Regions from separate parts of the Fusobacterium perfoetens ATCC 29250 genome, predicted to be linked through region 1. Evidence: riboswitches for the same ligand, from Rfam matches in the RefSeq annotation. Region 1 holds a riboswitch; the other holds the start of a gene.

Region 1 (5,546 bases):
ATAATACATACGAGGTTGAGCCATTATTAATCCATTAAGAGCACTAAACATAGCTAATACCATTCCTATAACAACAACTGAAGCTCCTATATTTCCAAGAACTTTTTTAGCTACAGCTGTTCCTAAATAAAAATCTCCACTACCTATCATAGATACTATTTCTTCATGAGGAAGAACTTTAAATATAGCAAAGTTAAAAAATACATAAAGTAAAGTTACTCCACCTATACCAAATATTAAAGAAAGAGGTAAATTTCTTTTTGGATTTTTTATTTCTTCAGCTAAAGTATTTAAGTTTGTCCATCCTTCATAAGCCCATAAAGTAGCCACAACAGCAAAAGCTATCATTCCAATTAAACCTCTTTCACTAGTTTCAACAGCTGTTGATACACTAGCTAAAGAAAAATCTGGTTTTACATCTCCAACAAAAATAGCCACAAACATTATTAATAAAATAGGTATTAATTTTGCTACCATTGAAGCATTTTGAAGCCAACTTGAACCTTTAACTCCATAACAATTATATATTGTTAATACAACTATAAGGATTATGGCAATTATTTTTATTGTAAAATCACTCATATCAAAAAAAGTTCTTAAAGCTGTTGGTAAGGCAATAGCAATACTGGCTACAGAACCTGGTCCTCCAATAGCCCAATCTGTAAATCCTGTTAGGAATCCAACAATTGGATGAAAGGCCTCTGTTAAATATACAGTTCTTCCTCCAGCCTTAGGCATTAAAGTTCCTAACTCTGCATAACAAAGTCCAGCCATTAAAGAGATTAATCCCCCTATAAGCCAACATAAAAGAGCTAATCCTAAATTCATATTAACTCTTTCTAAAACATAAGAACCAAGATAGAAAATTCCTGACCCTATCATGATTCCTCCAATAATACTAACTCCCCCAAAAACTCCAATTTCTCTATTAAATTGAGTTTCCTCAGAGGTTAGATTTTTTATTCTCTCTTGTTCGTTCATAAAAACTACCCCCTCTTTTATTTAATTAAAATAAAGTATAGTATATATTCTTTTTATTGTCAAGAATTAATATTATAGTAGTTAGATTAAATTTTTCTTGACTTTATAATGAAAAAGGGGTAAATATAAAATATGGGTAGAAAACTTTTATTAGGAGGATAAAAAATGAAAATATTACTATTAAACGGAAGTCCAAGACTTGCTGGAAATACAGAAGTAGCTTTAAAAGTTTTAAAAGAAGAGGTAGAAAAAAATATAAAAGGTGAAATAGAAACTATTAATCTTCCAAAATTACAAATAAAAGGTTGCTTAGGATGTAACTATTGTAAAACATCTGGTGGGAATTGTATCACAAAAGATGATGGACAAATGGTAGCTGAAAAAATTCTTGAATCTGATGTAATTATTTTTGCTTCTCCAGTTTATTGGTGGGGAATAACTTCTCAAATGAAAGCAGCTATAGATAGAATATATATGAAAGGAGAATTCTTACCTCAAAAATCTAAAAAAATAGGATTAATTACTGTTGGAGCTGCTGAATTAAGTGATGAAGAATATGATATTATTAAAAGACAATTCAAATGTATTTGTGAATATTTAAAATGGGATTTTGTTGGAAACATAGATATTTCTGCTTATGAAAAAGGAGATATATTAAAAGATACTACTAAAATAACTGAATTAAAAGATTTTTGGAAAAAAATCTAAATTTTAATAAAATAAAAAGGATATTGTATTTTTATAATATCCTTTTTATTTTTATTATGAAGAAAAAATTTATCAATTATAAAAACTTTATTTTTTTAATTTTACTTTTGGTTCTTCAGGAATATTAAATAATGGAATAAATTTATCTAATCCTGTTAAAGTTAAAATAAGTATAGAAACTACAACTATTATAGAAAGAAAATTATATTTTATAATATCTGTTGGTCTAAAATCATAAAGAGGATAAACAACAGAAGCTATTCCTGTAAAAAATACTGTATAAGTATGCCAAGGAATAAATTGAGACCCAAAAACTCCCATAGCATCACTAAAACATCCGTTTCTAAGACGTAATTTATATTTTTCTTCTTCTGTCCCTTCTACATTTTCATCTACTAAATTTTTTATTATTGGTCCAATAGTAACTATTTGAGCCATCTCATCAGCTAAAGCAACATTTCCTAATATTGAAAAAACTCCATTATAAAACATTAATTGTCTTACATTTCTAGAAATTTTCTTTACTATTCTTGATAATGGTTCAAATGCATTGATACTTCCCATAATTCCACCAAAGGCTGTTATCCACATCATCATTATAATAACACTAGCTCCAGCACTTGAAAAACCTGTATACATTAAATCTAAAAATTCTGAAATATTAGGAATTGTTCCTGATATTAATCCAAATACCATAGAACTAATAATTCCTATAAAAAGACAAGCTAAAGTTGGAAAACCTTTTATTGCTGATACTAAAACAAAAATTAGAGGTAAACACATATATAAAGGTACTCCCTCTTTTACTTGATTTAAAAGAATAATTGCTGATTCTCTTTCTGTTTTTAAAACTTCCCAAACGTTATCAGGAATTTGATTGATAGCATCATTTACATTTCCACTTATATTTGGTAACCCCAACATAACTGACACTACATAAAAAGTTATTATTCCAACTATAAGACACCCTACAGACCATACTCCTTGATGTCTTATTCTATGTATAACTTCTACTTTTTGTATTCCAGAACTTACAACTGTAGTATCTGAAATAAGTCCTATATTATCACCAAAACAAGCTCCACCAGCAATAGCTCCTAAGGTCAAAAGAATATTTCCACCAACTATATGATTTAACCATAAAAATATAGGAGCACAAGCTGCAAAAGTTCCCCAAGATGTTCCTATTGTAATTGATAAAATACTTGTGACAATTATTCCTGTAACTGCTATAGTTTTTCCTGTTAGTCCTAAATTTAATGACATAATAATTATTGAAGCTCCTACACCACTAGCCATAAAAGCCTCAGCCATAGCATAAGCTAACATCAAAATAAAAAATACTAATTGAATTTCTTTTACACTATTTACAGCTTTTTCTACAATTTGATTAAAAGAAAACTTTTCAGTTAACCAAGCAATTATTGCTACATATATAGTTGAAATTGGAGCTGCTATTAAAAAGTCTAATTTTATTCCAACCATTAAAATTCCCAATAAAACAATAGGAGATAATTTTAGTATCTCTATAAAAATCCCTCTTCTCTCGTTATTTGTCACTTAATCCTCCTCAATAAAAAAAGCCTTATATTATTAAAATATAAGGCAGAAAATATAAAATAAACTATATAATTTATAATCTAATTGATAGCTCTACACTAGTAAACTAATGTCAGTCTTATAGATATTCTCTATAATCCCAAGTGTCTAAAGTTAGCTCTTTAAACCTTTCGGCAAAATTCCCTTTCAATAATAATCTATGCTTGCTAAGCTCCTATTATTTAATAATGTTTTTTGCAACCTCTACCTCTAAAATATTAAATTGTCCAATATACATGATAACATTTTTTATATTTATTGTCAATTTTGTTTTTCATTTTCTTATTTATTTTTCTTTCTATGAATGTTATAATTAAATATGAACCTATTTTGAGAAGAATATAATAAAATTAAATTCATATAAAATTATTTAGGAGATAAAATGAGTGAATTATATAAATTTGATATTGAAAAAGGAAAAATAATATTAGGTGTTGATGAAGCTGGAAGAGGCCCACTAGCTGGTCCTGTAGTAGCAGCCGCTGTAAAAATAAATGAGTATCATGATTTTTTTGAAGAAATTAATGATTCAAAAAAATTAACAGAAAAGAAAAGAGAAAATTTATTTGAAAAAATTTTAACATTTTGTGATGTTGGAATTGGAATAGCTACTGTAGAAGAAATTGATGAAGTTAATATTTTAAATGCCACTTTTTTAGCAATGAACAGAGCTATTGAAGATATTAAAAGTCAAAATATCAATTATGATATTGTATTAGTAGATGGAAATAAATTAATAAAAAATTATGATGGAAATCAAGAATGTATTATAAAAGGTGATGGAAAATCTTTATCAATAGCTACAGCTTCTATAATAGCTAAAGTAACAAGAGATAGAATAATGTTAAAATTTTCTGAAATATATCCTGAATATCATTTTGAAAAACATAAAGGTTATGGAACAAAACTTCATAGAGAAATTTTACTAGAAAAAGGTCCTTTAAAAATTCATAGAAAAACTTTCTTAAAAAAAATTTTATCTAATTTTTAATAAAAAATCAGGTTTAAAATGAAAAAATTTTTAAATAAAAGAACTCAAGGAGATTATTTTGAAAATTTAGCATTAAAATTCTTAGAAGCTCAAGAATTTCAATTAATTAAAAAAAATTTTTATTCACATTTTGGAGAAATAGATTTAATTTTAAGAAAAGATAATTTAATTATTTTTGTAGAAGTAAAAGAAAGAAGTAGCAAAAAATTTGGAAATGGTTTTGAAGCTATTTCTAAGCAAAAACTAAAAAGAATTTTTTTAAGTGCCAATGAATTTATAACAATAAATAAACTGCAAAATTTTGATATCCGATTTGATGCAATAGCATTTGATGAAAATAATAAATGTTGTTGGATTGAAAATATATTGTGGGGTGATGAAATTGGATTTTAGATGTGCAAAATGTGGAAGTAGCGATTATTATGTAAAAACAGCTATTTTTCCTGAAAAAGATTCAAAATTAAAAGTTGAATTTGGAACTTACTATCTAAAAATTTGTTCAGACTGTGGATATACAGAAATTTATTCTGCTAAAGTTGTTAATAAAGAACTTAAGAAGGTGAAAAATGTTCCAGAGCCTAAACCAACACCTTAGAAAATTTTTATTTAACAATAGATGTAGTGTTTGTAACAGCATTTTATTTGAAGATGAAATATATATTTGTAAAAAATGTAAAGATATTTTTCTACAAAATAATTCTTTAAAAAAATATGATAATGTTTATTATATTTTTAATTATAATAAATATTTTAGAAGTTTAATAAAAAATTATAAATTTCAAAATAGAAAATATATTGGATTTTTTTTAGCAAAACTTATAGAAAAAAATTTAAAAAAAGTAATTGAAGAAAATAATATAGATATAATTATTCCCATACCTTTAAATAAGAAAAGATTCTTTTCAAGAGGATTTAATCAAGTATCTTATATTTTAGATATTTTAAATATAAAGTATTATGAGGCAGAGAGAATAAAAAATACAAAACATATGAGTCATTTACTGAATAAAAATTCAAGAAAATTTAATATAAATAAAGCTTTTTATATTCCTTTTCAAGTGGAAAATAAAAATATTTTAATAATAGATGATATAATAACAACTGGAAATACCATAAACGAATTAAAAAAAGAAATTAAAAGTAAAGGAAAAGTAAAATCTATAACTATTTTTTCTTTTTCTATGGCATCAAGTTTTAAAAAATATAATTTTGGGGAGAATCATGACAATATTAATTGATAATAAAGAATATCTTTTAGATAAACAAT
Region 2 (5,546 bases), on a different contig from region 1:
GGAAAAATAAAAAATCTTATTATATAAATTGAATAGAAATATGATATGGGGGTTAATATGAAAGTTATTAAACGTAATGGCGATGTAGTAGCATTTAATAAAGATAAAATATTTATAGTTTTACAAAAAGTTCACAAAGAGATGCCTTTCAAAAATGAAGCTGTTCTTGTAGAAATGTTAGACCATATATTAAATAAAATAAAATTAATGAAGAAAGAAAAAATAGATATTGAAGAAATACAAGATATTGTATTTAAAACTTTATGTGATTTTGGATATTTTTGTCAAGCTCAAAAATTTGAAAGATATAGAACAAAAAGAAGTGAAGCTAGGTTAAAAGAAACTGATAGTTTATTCCAAAGAATAGAAGGAATATTAGAAAATGGAGATAGAGAAAATTCAAATAAAAATTCTACATTGCCATCAGTTGCTAGAGACCTAATATCAGGAGAATATTTTAGATTTAATGTAGAAAAATCTATTGGTAAAGAGTTATATGAAGCTCACAGAAAAAAAACTATTCATTGGCATGATTCAGATGTAGAAAAGGAATTAACAAACTGTTGTTTAATTAATGTTGAGGATATGTTAGACCATGGAACTAGAATAACAAATACTGATGTAGAAACTCCTAAATCAGTTGGAACTGCTATGAATATCGCAATGCAAATAATGGCTAGTGTTAGTTCGCAACAATATGGAGGAAATTCTATACCTAACTTTAATGAAGTTTTTGCAAAATATGCAAAGAAAAATTTTGTTAAAAACTTTAATGATTATTTTGAGTTTTTATATGAAAAAGAGTATGATGATACATTAGAACTAGATTCAGCTAATGAAGAATTGAAAACAAAATATCCTAAAGTATTTGAAAAAGTTATCAAAAAGACAGCAAAAGAAATTTATGATGCTTGTCAATTATTTGAGTATCAAACAAATAGTATTTTAGGGTCAGCTTCTCAAACTCCATTTTCTACAATAACTTTTAATATTCCTACTTCTTGGGAATCTGAGCAAATAATACTAGCTTACTTAAAAGTTAGACAAACAGGATTAGGAGCTCTAAAAATACCAGCAATTTTCCCTAAACTATCTTATATAGTTGTAGATGGATACAATTTAAAAGAGGGAGACCCATATTATTATATAACTAAAGAAGTTTCTAAATGTATAGCACATACATATTATCCAGATTTATTATTCTATTCTAAAGAAGACTATGATGCAGGAAAATATTATGCAAGAATGGGTTGTCGTTCAAGAGTAAACCATGAATTTCAAGAAAATGGAAAATATCAACAATATGGAAGATTTAATTTTGGTGTTATAACATTAAATTTACCTCAAATAGCTTTAGAATCTTTAAGACATAAGGGAACAGATGTAGTAGAAACATTTATGAAACTATTAGAAGAAAAGAAATCACTTATGAAATTAGGTATTTTAAAAAGATATGAAAATGTTAGAAAATTAAAGGCTAAACAAGCACCTATTTTATTTCAATATGGAGCTATTGCTAGATTAGAACCAAATGAAACAGTAGAAAAATTATTAAAATCAGATAGAGCATCTGTATCATATGGTTTCTTAGGAATAGATGATTGTGTAAGAATACTTACAGATGATAAGCAAAATATATCAAAACCAGCTGGAAGAGAGTTAGGGCTTAGAATAATGAAAGAAATAAGAAAACAAGCTGATGAAATAAAAGAAGAAACAGGATTACCTGTATCAGTTTATGGAACACCAGCAGAGGCTAGTATAGCAACATTCTTTAATATAGATAAGAAAAATTATAGTGATGTAATGCCTGAATGGTTACTAAAAAGAGAATATTATACAAATTCTTTCCATTTTTCATCAGAATTACCAATAGATGCATTTGACAAAATAGATGTAGAAGCTCCATTTATTAAATATTGTAATGGTGGAAATATTATGTATGTTGAAAATGGAGGAAAAACTTATAATTCTGATGCAATATTAGAACTTATGAGATATGCTCATGATAAAGGAATAGAATACTTTGCAGTAAATACAGTATCAGATGTATGTTTTGAATGTGGATATACAGGAGAAATATCTTATGATGAACATACAACAAAATATAAATGTCCACAATGTGGTAATGAAGAGGGAATGAAAATGAAAATTCAAAGAAGATGTTGTGGATATATTTCAAATTATAATATAACTCATGCTTTAGAAGGAAGAATGAAAGAAATAAAAAATAGAGCTATTCATGTAAAATAATAAAAAAAATATATATCAGATATATATAATTTATATTATACAAATTAATAAATTTTAGATATACTTTTATTTAAAAGAATTTAAGATAGAGGAGCAAATGATAAGAGTAAAATTATTTTAGTCTGACAAACGGAGAATAATTTGAAAGGAGATTTTGCCGAAATAGAAGTGAAGGTCAAAACATTTTTATTGGTAAATTAGATAATATCTATTTTACTGTCATTGAGTTTTCAATGGAGGGCTATCAAGTAAGTTATCTAAAATATAATTATTATTTTTATATAGGTTACTAAAGACAGTCTAAAATTGAGGAGACTGTCTTTTTTTATAAAAATTTTGGAGGAAGTTTTATGAGATATTTTGGAACAATGAAAAATAATAATGGAATTCTTGAAATAGGAGGAGTATCAGTAGAAAAACTTGCAAAAGAATATAAGACTCCGTTATATATTATGGACCAAGAATTAATAGAAAGTAATATAAAAAAATATATAGAAAATTTTAAGTCAAATAAATTTGAAACTGAAGTAGTTTATGCTTCAAAAGCATTTTTATCTAAAGCTATGTGCCAAATAATTGATAAATATGGATTAAGTATAGATGCAGTTTCTGGAGGAGAATTGTATTCTATAAAAGTTTCAAAATTTCCTATGAATAGAGTACATATGCATGGAAATAATAAAAGTATAGAAGAACTTGAAATGTGTCTTGATTGGAATATAGGAATAGTAATATTGGATAATATAAGTGAAATAGATAAACTTGGAACACTTGCAGAAGAAAAGAATAAAAAAATAAAGGTTATGTTAAGAATAAATATAGGAATTGATGCTCATACTCATGAATATATAAGAACATCAAAACATAGTTCTAAGTTTGGAGAATCTATATTTGATGAAAATATTTACAGTATAATAGAAAAAATTATTTCTTATAAAAATTTAGAATTTTTAGGATTTCATTGTCATATAGGTTCACAAATCTTTGACACTAAAGCATTTCATGAAGGAATAGAAACAATGATAATGTTTACTAAGAAAATTTCAGAAAGATTTAATATAGAAATTCCTGAAATGAATTTAGGTGGGGGATTTGGAGTTTATTATGTAGATGGAGATGTAGAAGTAGATATTGAAAAATTTATGAAATCTATGATAGAACATATTGAAAAAACTTTAGAAAAAGAAAAGATGACTTTAAAAAAAGTTTCAATTGAACCTGGAAGAAGCATTGTAGGTAATGCAGGTGGAACTTTATATACAGTTGGTGGAATAAAAAATACATATGGAGGAGTTAAATATGTATTCATTGACGGAGGAATGACTGATAATATAAGGCCAGCTTTATATCAAGCAAAATATGAGGCTGTAATAGCTAATAGACTTAATGAAAAAGCTGATGATATAGTTACTATTGCTGGAAAATGTTGTGAGTCTGGAGACTTAATAGGAAAAGATATGAAACTTGCTAAAGCTCAAGAGGGAGATTATATATTTGTATCTACAACAGGAGCTTATGGATATTCAATGTCTAGTAATTACAATAAAGCTACAAGACCAGCAGTTGTATTTGTTAAAGATGGAAAATCTTATCTTTCAATAAAAAGAGAATCTTTTGAAGATTTAGTAGCTAATGATGTATTTATAGAATTATAATATCTAAAAAACAATATGCGGAAATTATTAAAATATGATATAATTATTTTATAACACAACTTAGATATACAAACAAATAAAGAAGGGAGGAAAGTTACAATATAAAAAATGTAACTTAAATTAGGATATGAGAACAGTAATAAATCACGGATTAGTTATAGACCCAAAAAATAGTTTATATGAGCCATTAAATATTGCAATAGAAAATGGAAAAATTGTAGAAATATCTCATCAGATATTAACTGGAGATCATGAAATAGATGCAGTAGGTATGTGTGTTTGTCCTGGATTTATAGATATTGATATGCATGAAGTTTTAACTGATGGAACAACACCAGATAGAGAAATATTTAAAAGAATGTTATCTATGGGAGTTACTACAGGAATAGGGGGAAATTCTGGAATAGGAGTTTCTAATCCAAAGGAATTTTTAGATGGAGTAGATGAAGGACATCCTATTAACTTTGGAATGTTATTACCACATGGAATATTAAGAGAAAAAATAGGTGTTGATAGATATGTAAGTCTTGAAAATGACCAAGTAGAAAAAATGTATGAAATAGGGAAGAAAATTATGAGAGAATCAGGGCTATTAGGAATTAGTTTTGGTCTTAGATATGTTCCTGGAATAGATTTTAATGAGATGACAACTCTTGGGAAGCTTGGACAACATAAAATCATTGCAGCACATTTAAGAGAAGATGCTAAAAATATATTTAATGCAATAGATGAATTTTTAGATTTAGGAAATTATGTAAAAGCTAATTATTTAGTATCACATATTGGAAGTATGGCTGGTTTTGGTCAAATGGATAAAGCTTTAGAAATGTTAGATAAAAAAAGAGAAGAAGGAATAAATGTATATTGTGATTGTTATCCTTATACAGCTTTTAGTGCTAAAATAGGTTCTATCACATTTGATGAAGGATTTTTAGAAAGATATAATATTACTTATGATAAATTAGAGGTTATGGAAGGAAAATATAGAGGAAAAAGATGTACCGAAGAATTCTTTAATACTTTAAGAGAAGAAGCACCAGATACAATGATAATAGCTTATACAATTAATGAAAAAGATATGGAAAAGGCTCTATCATATCCTTATACAGTTATAGGTAGTGATGGAATACTTAATGCAAAAAATATAGGTCATCCTAGGGCAACAGGAACTTTCCCTAGAGTTTTAGGAAAATATTCAAGAGATGCTAAAGTTCTTGATTTATATGAAGCAGTAGAGAAAATGACATCAAAACCTGCAGAAATTTTAGGAATCAATAAAGGAAATTTATCTATAGGTTCTGATGCAGATATTACAATTTTCTCTTTAGAAGATATTCGTGATTATGCAACTTTTGAAAATACAGAATTATTATCAGATGGAATAGTATATGTATTAATTAATGGAGAAGTTGCTTTAGAAAATGGAAAAATAATGAATTCTAATTTAGGAAAATCTATAAGAAAGTTCTAGTGAGGAAAAATGAAAATAATATCAATAGTAGAAAATGACCCAATAAATAGTATGACAGGTTTCACTTTAACATTTTATTTTGCAGGGTGTGACCATTATTGTAAAGGGTGTTTTTCGCAAAATACTTGGGATTATGAAAGTGGTCAAGAATATGAGATAGAAGACAT

Evidence for each region. A riboswitch is a leader RNA that binds a small molecule or an ion and turns the genes downstream of it on or off. The one in region 1 is predicted to bind lysine.
Region 2: another riboswitch for lysine. It lies ahead of lysA (diaminopimelate decarboxylase); the one in region 1 lies ahead of T364_RS0101905 (Na+/H+ antiporter NhaC family protein).

The regions. Positions count from the first base shown of each region.
Region 1 is NZ_JHXW01000004.1:124,920-130,465, forward strand. Features, by position in the region: gene T364_RS0101895 (APC family permease) at 1-981, opposite strand, end outside; gene T364_RS0101900 (flavodoxin family protein) at 1,147-1,689, shown strand; gene T364_RS0101905 (Na+/H+ antiporter NhaC family protein) at 1,777-3,174, opposite strand; lysine riboswitch at 3,330-3,503, opposite strand; gene T364_RS0101910 (ribonuclease HII) at 3,671-4,279, shown strand; gene T364_RS0101915 (YraN family protein) at 4,298-4,672, shown strand; gene T364_RS0101920 (zinc ribbon domain-containing protein) at 4,656-4,874, shown strand; gene T364_RS10315 (ComF family protein) at 4,846-5,517, shown strand; gene T364_RS0101930 (hypothetical protein) at 5,501-5,546, shown strand, end outside.
Region 2 is NZ_KK211416.1:202,599-208,144, forward strand. Features, by position in the region: gene nrdD (anaerobic ribonucleoside-triphosphate reductase) at 58-2,253, shown strand; lysine riboswitch at 2,332-2,505, shown strand; gene lysA (diaminopimelate decarboxylase) at 2,604-3,908, shown strand; gene T364_RS0107830 (amidohydrolase family protein) at 4,036-5,379, shown strand; gene nrdG (anaerobic ribonucleoside-triphosphate reductase activating protein) at 5,389-5,546, shown strand, end outside.